2 regions of the Kitasatospora sp. NPDC058218 genome follow, and region 1 is predicted to be linked to the other one. Evidence: riboswitches for the same ligand, from Rfam matches in the RefSeq annotation. Region 1 holds a riboswitch; the other holds the start of a gene.
What was found. A riboswitch is a leader RNA that binds a small molecule or an ion and turns the genes downstream of it on or off. The one in region 1 is predicted to bind cobalamin.
Positions count from the first base shown of each region.

Region 1 (5,688 bases):
GACGGGGGTCCGGGGGGCAAGGGCGGAGGCGAGGCGGCCTCGGCTCACAGCAGCGGGGTGAGCCAGCGCCGCAGGTGCTCCTCGTAGCGGTCGGGGTCGGCGTTCCAGAGGCCGGCGTGCTCCCCGCCGGGGACGGCCTGGAGGCCGACCACGTCGGCGCGGCGATCGGCGAGCCGGGCGGCGGCCCGCCAGGGGGCCAGCGCGTCGTCGGGCCCGTGCAGCAGGAGCGTGGGCACCCGCAGGTCGGTGCCGTCCGCGAGGCGGGCGAAGTCGGCCAGATCCACGCCGGCACGGCCCTCGGCCGCGAGCGCGCCCAGCTCGGCGGCGGCGCCCCGGTAACCGGCCCGGGCGGCGCCCCGGCGGGCGGTGGCCGGCCAGTCGAGCACGGGCGAGTCCAGCACCAGGCCGCTGATCGAGGACGCCCAGGCGGAGCGGGCCGCGGTCTGCAGGACCATGGTCGCGCCGAGCGACCAGCCGTACAGGATCACCCGCCCGGCGCCGCTGTCGAGGGCCAGCCGCAGGGCGGCCTCGACGTCCCGCCACTCGGTCTCGCCGAAGTGGCCGAGGCCGTCCGGGGAGGCCGGCGCGCCCTGGTCACCGCGGTAGGTGACGGCGAGGACGGGCAGGCCGAGCCGGTGCAGGACGGGGAGCACCGGGAGGGTCTGCTGCCGGTCGGCGCCGGGGCCGTGCACCAGGATCACCCAGGTGCCGCGCTTGCCGTCGAGCCGCCAGGCGGGCAGCGCGCCCAGTTCGCCCTCGACGGCGGTCTCGGTGAACGGCAGGCCGAGTGCACCGGTCGGGTCGCCGAGGTGGACCCGGGGGGTGAAGCGGACGGCGGTACCGGGTGTCAGGGTGCCCCGGTCGGCGCGGACCAGCCGCCGAGTGACGCCCCGCTCGTCGGCGTGCAGGATCTCGTCGACCACCGCGTGCCCGCCGTCGGCCCACTCGACGGCCCAGCGGCCGGGGCGGGCGCTCTCGGCGCCGCGGGTGAAGGTGGCCCGTCCGGCGGCGAGGGTCAGCACGACGACGGGGCCGGCGGCCCGCTCGCGGGCGGCCGCCGGGTGGACCATCCGCTCGGACGCCCTCCTGCCGATCAACAGGACGGCGGCTCCGGTGCCGACGGCGGCGGCCGCCACGGCGGCTGCGGTTCCCCAACGCATATCGCTCCCCGCTCTGTTGGTCGCGGACTGGGCAGTGTGCCCACCAGTCCACTCGCGGGGACGGCGCCCGGCCACCGGACACGGCCGTCCGGGTCATGGCGGCGCGGGATCACCTCGGCGAGGCGGCGCGGGAAAGCCCCACGGCCCCCGACCTCCGCCCCCGACCCCACCCCCCGCCCGTCAGACCGGGATCTCCGTCTCCAGCCGCCCCAGCAGCTCCCAGAACCGCTCGCCGAGCGGCCGGGCCAGCGCCCCGGGGGCACTCGCCGCCGGGGCCGGGGAGCCCCAGCTGCCGGCGCCCCAGTGCGAGAAGACCTGATGCTCGTTCTGGAGCACCGCCAGCACGGTGGCGAGGTCGTCCTCGCGCACCGGCACGATCCGGCCGATCGCCCGGACGTGCGCCTGCCAGCGGCCGTCCACGGTCTGCCGCAGCCGCCGGTCCAGCTCCTCGCCCCGGCCCGTCACCGCGACCAGCTCGCGCAGTGTCAGGCCGAGCGCCTGGGCCAGCGCGTACGTCTGCGCCTGGTCGCCGTCCCACTGACCGGTCGCCTCGGCCTGCTGGTACTGCCGCGGGGTGACGCCGATCCGGTGGGCCGCGCTCTCCTGGTTGAGCTCCCGGGCGACCCGGAAGTCCCGCAGCAGGGCCGGGCGGACGCCCATCAGCTGGGCCGGCGGGCACCAGAGCGCCCGGGCCAGCGCGATGAACTCCTCCTCGGTGGGGCGCAGCTCACCGCTCTCCCAGCCGAGGACGTGGGCGGGCAGCAGCCGGACGCCGTGCGCGGCCATGCCCTCGACCACCTGCTCGGGGGTCAGGCCGAGGCCGGCGCGGTGCGCGCGGGCGGCCGCGGGCGAGAAGGGCACCGGAGGCAGGGCGGGTGGCTGTCTGCGTCGCATGGGACCAGACGGTAGGGGGTGGTTCGGCCGCCACCCAGCCGCCGAACACACGAAGCGGGCCTGGAGGCTCCTCCAGGCGACTGGACGATCCCACAGGCTGTCATGCCCCTGCGGGGGGTGCCGATCGGAGGTAGCGACGGGGCCGGGAAACCCGGCGGCGCTGTGACCAACCCCTCCGTGACCTTGGTTGACGCACGGTTCGGCCGCGTGATGGGATCCTTCAGCCAAACGGAGGCATGCAGAGGAAGCCGGTGCGAGTCCGGCGCGGTCCCGCCACTGTCACCGGGGAGCGCACTCGGAGTCCCTCCTTGCCCGTCGCGGCACCGGAGGGGGCCCATCGCGGCGGGCCGTCACGAGCCGCCGGAAGGCCCGGGAGTGCGTTCGCCCCGGAAGCCAGGAGACTCTCGCCCCCGGTACGTCGATCCAGGGCGCGGACCCTGAGTGAGGACACGCACGCGATGCAGGCTGCCCCGACCTTCCGAGCCCTCTGCTGTCCGCCGTGCGCCCGCTGACCCGCGCCGCCGCCCATGCGCTGGGCGCCGCCGCCGGGTACCTCGCCGACGCCCGCTTCGCCGACCCGCGCCGCGGCCACCCGGTGGCCCTCTTCGGCAGCGCGGCCGGCCGCCTGGAGCGCCGGATCCACCGCGACGACCGCGCCGTCGGCACCGTGTTCACCGCACTCTGCGTGGGCGCCGTCGCGGCCGGTGCGGTGGCCGCCGACCGCACCCTGGGCCGCCGACCGCTCGGGCGGGCCGCGCTGACCGCGGCCGCGACCTGGACGGTGCTCGGCGGCACCTCGCTCACCCGTGAGGCCCGCACGATCGGACGCTCGCTCGCCGCGCACGACCTCGCGGCGGCGCGCGGGCGGCTGCCGCACCTGTGCGGCCGCGACCCGAGCGCGCTCGACGAGCAGCAGATCGCCCGCGCGGTGGTCGAGTCGGTCGCCGAGAACACCGCCGACGCCGTGGTCAACGCGCTCGTCTGGGGCGCCCTCGCGGGGGCGCCCGGGCTGCTGGCGTTCCGCGCGGTCAACACCCTGGACGCGATGGTCGGCCACCGCTCGCCGCGGCACGCCCGGTTCGGCTGGGCCTCGGCCCGGCTGGACGACGTGGCGGGCTGGCCGGGCGCGCGGCTGACCGCGCTGCTGACGGTCGCCGCCGCGCCCGAGCCCCGGACGGCCTGGCGGGTCTGGCGCCGGGACGGCTCCGCCCACCCCAGCCCCAACGCGGGTCAGGCCGAGTCGGCGTTCGCCGGCGCCGTCGGCGTGCGCCTCGGCGGCACCCTGCAGTACGGCTCCCGGGTCGAGCACCGGCCGGTGCTGGGCGGCGAGCTGCGGCCGGTGACGGTGGACGACATCGAGCGCGCCTGCCGGCTCTCCCGCCGGGTGGGACTGCTCGCACTGGGTACGACCGTCGCCGGGCACGCCGTCGTGCAGGCACTCAAGGCGGGGATGAGAAGGGGGAGCGCATGAGCAACGCACTGCTGGTCGCCGGGACGACCTCGGACGCCGGCAAGAGCGTGGTCACCGCGGGCATCTGCCGCTGGCTGGCCCGACAGGGCGTCGCCGTGGCGCCGTTCAAGGCGCAGAACATGTCGCTGAACTCCTTCGTCACCGCCGACGGCGCCGAGATCGGCCGCGCCCAGGCGATGCAGGCCCAGGCGGCCCGGGTGGAGCCCGAGGCGGCGATGAACCCGGTGCTGCTCAAGCCCGGCGCGGACGGCCGCAGCCAGGTGGTGCTGCTCGGCCGCGCGGTCGCCGAGGTCGGCGCGCTGGACTACCGCGAGCGCAAGCCCGTCCTGCTGGAGCGGGCCCTGGAGTGCCTGGCCGACCTGCGCCGCCGCTACGACGTGGTGGTCTGCGAGGGCGCCGGATCGCCCGCCGAGATCAACCTGCGCGACCGGGACATCGCCAACATGGGCCTGGCCACCGCCGCCGCCCTGCCGGTCGTGGTGGTCGGCGACATCGACCGCGGCGGCGTCTTCGCGGCGATGTACGGGACGCTGGCCCTGCTGTCGGAGGAGGACCAGCGGCACGTGGCGGGCTGGTTCGTCAACAAGTTCCGCGGCGACGCGCGGCTGCTGGCACCCGGGCTGCGGATGCTGCGCGAGCTGACCGGCCGTCCGGTGCTGGGCACCCTGCCGATGCTGTCCGGGCTCTGGCTGGACGCCGAGGACTCGCTGGACCTCACCACCGTGGTGGACCGCACCGAGGGCCGCGGGCCGCTCGGCGCCGACGTGCTGCGGGTCGCCGTGGTGCGCTTCCCCCGGCTCTCCAACTTCACCGACGTGGACGCGCTGGCCCAGGAGCCCGGGGTGCTGGTCCGCTGGGCCACCCGGCCCGAGGAGCTGGCCGACGCCGACCTGGTGATCCTGCCCGGCACCCGGGCCACCGTGGCCGACCTGGCCTGGCTGCGCGAGCGCGGCCTGGAGCCGGCCCTGCGGGCCCGGGCCGCGGCCGGGCTGCCGGTCCTCGGCGTCTGCGGCGGCTACCAGATGCTGGCGCGCGCCATCCACGACGAGGTCGAGTCCCGGGCCGGCGCCGTCGACGGCCTGGCCCTGCTGCCCACGCACGTCCGGTTCGGCGCCGAGAAGGTGCTCGCCCGGCCGGTCGGCCGGGCGTTCGGGCAGCCGGTCGCGGGGTACGAGATCCACCACGGCGTGGTGACCGTCGAGGGCGGCGCCGCGTTCGTCTCCGACGAGGACGGCCGGAGCCTGGACGGCTGCCGGGTCGGCGCGGTCTGGGGGACGACCTGGCACGGCGTGTTGGAGAACGACGCCTTCCGGCGCGAGCTGCTGCGCGAGGTGGCGGCGGCGGCGGGCCGGGCGTTCGTGCCCGCGCCGGACACGTCGTTCGCCGAGGCGCGCGAGGCCCGGCTGGACCGGCTGGGCGACCTGATCGAGGAGCACGCGGACACCGACGCGCTGTGGAAGCTGATCGAGGGCGGGGTGCCGGCCGCGGGTTCGCTGCCGTTCCTGCCGCCCGGGGCCCCCTTGGAGAATCATGAGTGACGTCCGCTACCCCTTCACCGCGATCGTCGGGATGGCCGACCTGCGGCTCGGGCTGCTGCTCAACGCGGTCTCCCCGGCCGTCGGCGGCGTGCTGGTCCGCGGCGAGAAGGGCACCGCCAAGTCGACCATGGTGCGTGCGCTGGCCGGCCTGCTGCCGTCCATCGCCGCCGTCGACGGCTGCCGCTTCGCCTGCGACCCGGTCGCACCGGACCCGAACTGCCCGGACGGCGCGCACGACGGCGCCGAGGAGTCCCACCGGCCCGCCCGGCTGGTCGAGCTGCCGGTCGGCGTCTCCGAGGACCGGATCGTCGGCTCGCTGGACCTGGAGCGCGCGCTGGCCGAGGGCGTCAAGGCGTACGAGCCGGGCCTGCTGGCCCGGGCGCACCGGGGCGTGCTCTACATCGACGAGGTCAACCTCCTCCAGGACCACGTGGTGGACCTGCTGCTGGACGCGGCCGCGATGGGCCGCTCCTACGTGGAGCGCGAGGGCGTCTCCGTCCGGCACGCGGCGCGGTTCCTGCTGGTCGGCACGATGAACCCGGAGGAGGGCGAGCTGCGCCCGCAGCTGCTCGACCGGTTCGGTCTGACCGTGGAGATCGCCGCCACCCGGGAGCCGGCGGAGCGC
Region 1 is NZ_JBHVWC010000050.1:16,961-22,648, forward strand. Features, by position in the region: gene ACFVYI_RS28515 (alpha/beta hydrolase family protein) at 45-1,160, opposite strand; gene ACFVYI_RS28520 (transcriptional regulator) at 1,341-2,054, opposite strand; cobalamin riboswitch at 2,295-2,458, shown strand; gene ACFVYI_RS28525 (cobalamin biosynthesis protein) at 2,554-3,525, shown strand; gene ACFVYI_RS28530 (cobyric acid synthase) at 3,522-5,063, shown strand; gene ACFVYI_RS28535 (putative cobaltochelatase) at 5,056-5,688, shown strand, end outside.

Region 2 (5,688 bases), on a different contig from region 1:
CGAGGCGCGGGTCTCCGTCCAACCGCGGGTCTTCAGACCGCAGTCGGGGTTGACCCAGAGCCGCTCCGCCCCAATCGCGGCCAGCCCGGCCCGGAGCAGCGAGGCCGCCTCCTCGGTGCTCGGCACCCGGGGCGAGTGGATGTCGTAGACGCCCGGACCGACCTCACGCGGATAGCCGGCCTCGGCGAGCTCGTGGGCGACCTCCATGTGCGAGCGGGCCGCCTCCAGGGAGATCACGTCCGCGTCGAGCTCGTCGATGGCGGTCATGATCGCGCCGAACTCGGCGTAGCACATGTGGGTGTGGACCTGGGTGTCGGCGCGGACGCCGGAGGTGGAGAGCCGGAACGACTCGGTGGCCCACTCCAGGTAGCCGGGGCGGTCGGCCGCCCGCAGCGGCAGGGTCTCGCGCAGCGCCGGCTCGTCGACCTGGATGACGGACGCGCCGGCCGCCTCCAGGTCGGTCACCTCGTCCCGCAGGGCCAGGGCGACCTGCCGGGCGGTGTCGCCGACCGGCTGGTCGTCCCGGACGAAGGACCAGGCGAGCATGGTGACCGGGCCGGTGAGCATGCCCTTGACCGGACGGTCCGTCAGATCGGCGGCGTAGCGGTACCAGTCGACGGTCATCGGGTGCGGGCGGGAGATGTCGCCGGCCAGCACCGGCGGGCGGACGTAGCGGGTGCCGTAGGACTGCACCCAGCCCTGCTGGGTCGCCAGGTAGCCGGTCAGCTGCTCGGCGAAGTACTGCACCATGTCGTTGCGTTCCGGCTCGCCGTGCACCAGGACGTCGATGCCCGCCTTCTCCTGGTAGGCGATCACCTCGCGGACCTCGGCCCGCATCCGGTCCTGGTAGGTGCCGTCGTCGATGCGCCCGGCCCTCAGGTCCGCCCGGGCGACGCGCAGCTCGGCGGTCTGCGGGAAGGAGCCGATGGTGGTGGTCGGCAGCAGCGGCAGGTTCAGCCGGGCCCGCTGCGCCACGGCGCGCTCCGGGTAGGCCTGGGCGCGGCGGGCGTCCTCGGGGGTGGTGGCGGCGACCCGGGCCCGGACGGCCGGGTCGTGGGTCAGCGCGGACGCGGCGCGGGAGGCCAGGTCCGCGCGGTTGGCGGCCAGTTGGGCCGCGATGGTGTCCACTCCCTCGCGCAGGCCGCGGGCGAGGACGGTGATCTCCTCGGTCTTCTGGCGGGCGAAGGCGAGCCAGCGGGCGACCTGCGGGTCGAGGTCGCGCTCGGCGTCGGCGTCGAGCGGCACGTGCAGGAGCGAGCTGGACGGCGCGACGTCCACCCGGCCGGCCAGGCCGAGCAGCGTGCCCAGGGTGGCGAGGGACTTCTCCAGGTTGTTGATCCAGATGTTGCGGCCGTCCACCACGCCCGCGACCAGGCGCTTGCCGGGCAGGCCGCCGACGGCGGCGAGGTCGTCCAGGTTGGCGGCGCCCGGGCCGGTGAAGTCCAGGCCGACGCCCTCGATCGGGGCCTTGGCCAGGACGGGGAGGGCCTCGCCGAGGCGGTCGAAGTAGGTCGCGACCAGGATGCTCGGCCGGTCGGTGAGCGCCCCCAGCTCGCGGTAGACGCGGGCGGCGGCGTTCAGCTCGGCCGGGGTGCGGTCCTGGACCAGGGCCGGCTCGTCGAGCTGGACCCACTCGGCGCCCGCGGCGCGCAGGTCGGCGAGGAGTTCGGCGTAGACGGGCAGCAGCCGGTCCAGCAGGGTGACCGGCTCGAAGTCGGCGGCCACGCCGGGGGCGGGCTTGGCGAGCAGCAGGTAGGTCAGCGGCCCGACCAGCACCGGCCGGCCGCGGTGGCCCTGTTCGAGGGCCTCGCGCAGTTCGGCGACCGGCTTGGCGGAGTTGGCCGCGAACACCGTGCCCGGGCCCAACTCGGGCACCAGGTAGTGGTAGTTGGTGTCGAACCACTTGGTCATCTCCAGCGGCGCGACGTCCTGGGTGCCGCGGGCCATGGCGAAGTACCCGTCCAGCGGGTCGGCCTCGACGGCGGCGCGGTGGCGGGCCGGGATCGCGCCGACCGCGACCGTGGTGTCCAGCACGTGGTCGTAGAGCGAGAAGTCGCCGGTGGGGACTTCGGTGACGCCCGCCTCGGTCAGCCGGCGCCAGTTCTCACGGCGCAGTCCGGCGGCGGTGGCGTGCAGGGCGGCGGCGGTGACGCGGCCGGCCCAGTACCCCTCGACGGCCTTCTTCAGCTCCCGGTTGGCACCCTGCCTCGGGTAGCCGTACACGGTGGCCTGGGGGGTGGTGGAACTCGGTGACACGGAACTCTCCTTCGCGAGTCGCGCTGCGATCCCGGGAGAGCACGACGGCGTGGAGGTACGACAGTGGGGGCACGGCACCAGGATGGGCCCGCCCGCTCCGCCGACCCGCCCTCGAGGTCACCGAGATCACCGCGTGCGGGGTGCACGCGGGCAGTGGCAGGTCTTCGGACTCGCGGGCACGTCCACCTCTGATCGAGGCGGACACCTACTGGCCGTCGCTTCCCGGGCCCGTCTGGGCCCAGTGCATGTGACGGCGGTCGTTCCCACTCACCGCTGCGGGGCAGTCCCGGATTCCCACCGGGTTCCCTCTTGCGACGCCATGGCTGGAGGACATGGCGAACCGACTGCACCGCCCACCCTAGGCCCATCGACGGCGCCGCGTCAGCGATTGTCCGGATCGCGGATGGTGGCGTGGGCAGCGCCCGGACCGCACCGTCGGAGCGGCCCGGACGGCCCCCGGCCCCGCTCAGTCGCCCGGCCGGGCCGCCGGTTCGACCCGGACGGGGTAGGGCACGAAGGTGCTGGTGTGCTCGTCGACCGCCAGCGGGAGGCCGACCGCGGGCGCGGCCCGCTGCGGGCAGGCCGGGCGTTCGCACACCTTGCAGCCGAGACCGATCGGGGTCGCGGCCGCCTCGTCCCCGAGGTCGAGACCGGCGGAGTACACCAGCCGCCCGGCGTGCCGCAGTTCGCAGCCCAGGCCGATGGCGAAGGTCTTGCCCGGCCGCCCCCAGCCACCCGGTGAGCGGGACACCGCCCGGGCGGTCCAGAGGTAGCGCCGCCCGTCGGGCATCGCGGCGACCTGGACGTGCACCCGGCCGGGGGCGGCGAAGGCCTCGTAGACGTTCCAGAGCGGGCAGGTGCCGCCGGTGCGGGAGAAGTGGAAGTCGGTCGCGGACTGGCGCTTGGAGACGTTGCCGGCCCGGTCGACCCGGACGAAGGAGAACGGCACCCCGCGCAGCCGGGGCCGCTGGAGCGTGCTGAGCCGGTGGCAGACCGTCTCGTAGCCGAGTCCGAAGTGGTCGGCGAGGTGCTCGATGTCGTAGCGCGCCGCCTCCGCCTCGGCGTGGAAGACCCGGTAGGGCAGGACGAGCGCGGCGGCGAAGTAGTTGGCCAGGCCGATCCGGGTCAGTGACCACGCGGTCGACCCCGGTGCGCTGTCCTGGGCAGCGAGTTCACCGAGCAGGGCGTCGTGTTCCAGGTAGGCCAGCTGGGTGGCCATCCGGAACGCCTGCTGGCCGGGGCGCAGCCGGTCGGAGAGCCGCAGCACCCGGCCGGCCGGGTCGTACGTGTGCAGGCTCTCTCCCCCGGTGGCCAGCCGGACGTGGTGCGCGGCCGCGAGCCGCTCGGCGAGGACCGTCCTGACCCCGCCCCGCCTCAGCCCGATCCCTTCGGCCAACTCCTCTGCGGCGATGTCGAGTTCATGGACGTAGTTGCGGCGGCGGTAGAAGAACTCGCGGACCAGCTCGTGCGGTGTGCGGGCCGTGTCGGCGACCGGGCCGCGGTCCCCGGTGAGGACGGCGAGCTGCTCGGCGGCGGCCCGGCGGCCGCGGCCCAGGTCCATCAGTACCCGGGCCACGGCGGGCAGTCGGGCGGCGAGGTCGTCCAGGTCGCCCGGGGTGAGGCGGCCGGCGGTGAGCTCCTCGCCGAGCGAGTCGCGCAGCTCGGCGGTGAGCCGGGCGGTGTCCGGCGGCGCGAAGTACCCGGCGTCGACGCCGAAGGCCTCGGTGAGGCGCAGCAGCACCGGGACGGTGAGCGGGCGGGCGTCGTGCTCCAGCTGGTTGAGGTAGCTGGGGGACAGTTCGAGCAGCCGGGCGAGCGCGGCCTGGCTGAGCCCGCGGTCCTCGCGCAGCCGGCGCAGCCGCGCGCCGGCGAAGGTCCTTCCCATCCGGTCGTCTCCCCTTGCCCTCGACCCGTCCGGTGCCCGGCAGCATAGCCGCACGTCCGACCCCGGGACCCTTCGCAGGCTTCGCAGATTCGCAGGATTCGCTTCGCAGAAGTTGGCCGCCGTCCAGCGGTGACGGCACGAACCGGGGGTGCCAGAGTCGGTGCTGCGGCCGGAAGGCGCACCACGAACCACCCTCTTCGCCGGGCACTTGGGGCCCGGCGGCGGGGGCCCTGGGGGCAACCACGTCCCGGCGGCGCAGGCCGCCCGCCCGGCGCCCCGGCCGCACCTCCACCCGCGCGGTGAAGACCCTCACACCCTTCGCAACGAGCATTCCCGGGAGCGGATCATGACGCAGTCGGTTCGGCAGCAGCAGGAGCAGCAGGCGGCGGAGCTGGCCGCCCGGTGGGCGTCCGACCCCCGCTGGGCGGGTGTCGAGCGCAGCTACCCGGCGGCCGACGTGGTCCGGCTGTCCGGGACGGTGCGCGAGGAGCACACGCTGGCCCGGCGCGGCGCCGAGCGGCTCTGGAAGCAGCTGCACGAGCAGGACTACGTCCACGCGCTCGGCGCGCTGACCGGTGGTCAGGCCGTGCAGATGGTGAAGGCCGGGCTCCAGGCGATCTACCTGTCCGGCTGGCAGGTCGCCGCGGACGCCAACCAGGCCGGCCAGACCTACCCGGACCAGAGCCTCTACCCGGCCAACTCGGTGCCCCAGGTGGTGCGGCGGATCAACAACGCGCTGCTGCGGGCCGACGAGATCGACGCCGCCGAGGGCAACGACGGCCCGGACTGGCTGGTGCCGATCGTCGCCGACGCCGAGGCCGGCTTCGGCGGCCCGCTGAACGCCTTCGAGCTCACCAAGGGCATGATCGCGGCCGGCGCCGCCGGTATCCACTACGAGGACCAGCTCGCCTCCGAGAAGAAGTGCGGCCACCTCGGCGGCAAGGTGCTCGTCCCCACCGCCCAGCACGTCCGCACCCTCAACGCGGCCCGGCTGGCCGCCGACCTGGCCGACGTGCCGACCGTGATCGTGGCCCGCACCGACGCGCTCGCCGCCAACCTGCTGACCACGGACGTGGACGAGCGCGACGCCCGGTTCTGCACCGGCGAGCGCACCGCCGAGGGCTTCTACCGGGTCGAGCCGGGCATGGCGCCGGTGATCTCGCGCGGCCTGGCCTTCGCCCCGTACGCGGACCTGCTCTGGGTGGAGACCGGCACCCCGGACCTCGCCCAGGCGCGCGAGTTCGCCGAGGCCGTCAAGGCGCAGTACCCGGACAAGATGCTCGCCTACAACTGCTCGCCGTCGTTCAACTGGAAGGCCGCCCTGGACGACGACCGGATCGCCAAGTTCCAGCGCGAGCTGGGCGCGATGGGCTACCGCTTCCAGTTCATCACGCTGGCCGGCTTCCACGCGCTGAACCACTCGATGTTCCAGCTCGCCAAGGGCTACGCGGAGCACGGCATGACCGCCTACGTCGACCTCCAGGAGGCCGAGTTCGCCGCCGTCGCGGACGGCTACACCGCGGTGAAGCACCAGCGCGAGGTCGGCA
Region 2 is NZ_JBHVWC010000006.1:31,736-37,423, forward strand. Features, by position in the region: gene metE (5-methyltetrahydropteroyltriglutamate--homocysteine S-methyltransferase) at 1-2,256, opposite strand, end outside; cobalamin riboswitch at 2,394-2,616, opposite strand; gene ACFVYI_RS05175 (short-chain fatty acyl-CoA regulator family protein) at 2,723-4,141, opposite strand; gene aceA (isocitrate lyase) at 4,488-5,688, shown strand, end outside.
Region 2: it holds a riboswitch for cobalamin, as region 1 does, so the genes downstream of both, metE (5-methyltetrahydropteroyltriglutamate--homocysteine S-methyltransferase) here and ACFVYI_RS28525 (cobalamin biosynthesis protein) in region 1, are expected to answer to the same signal.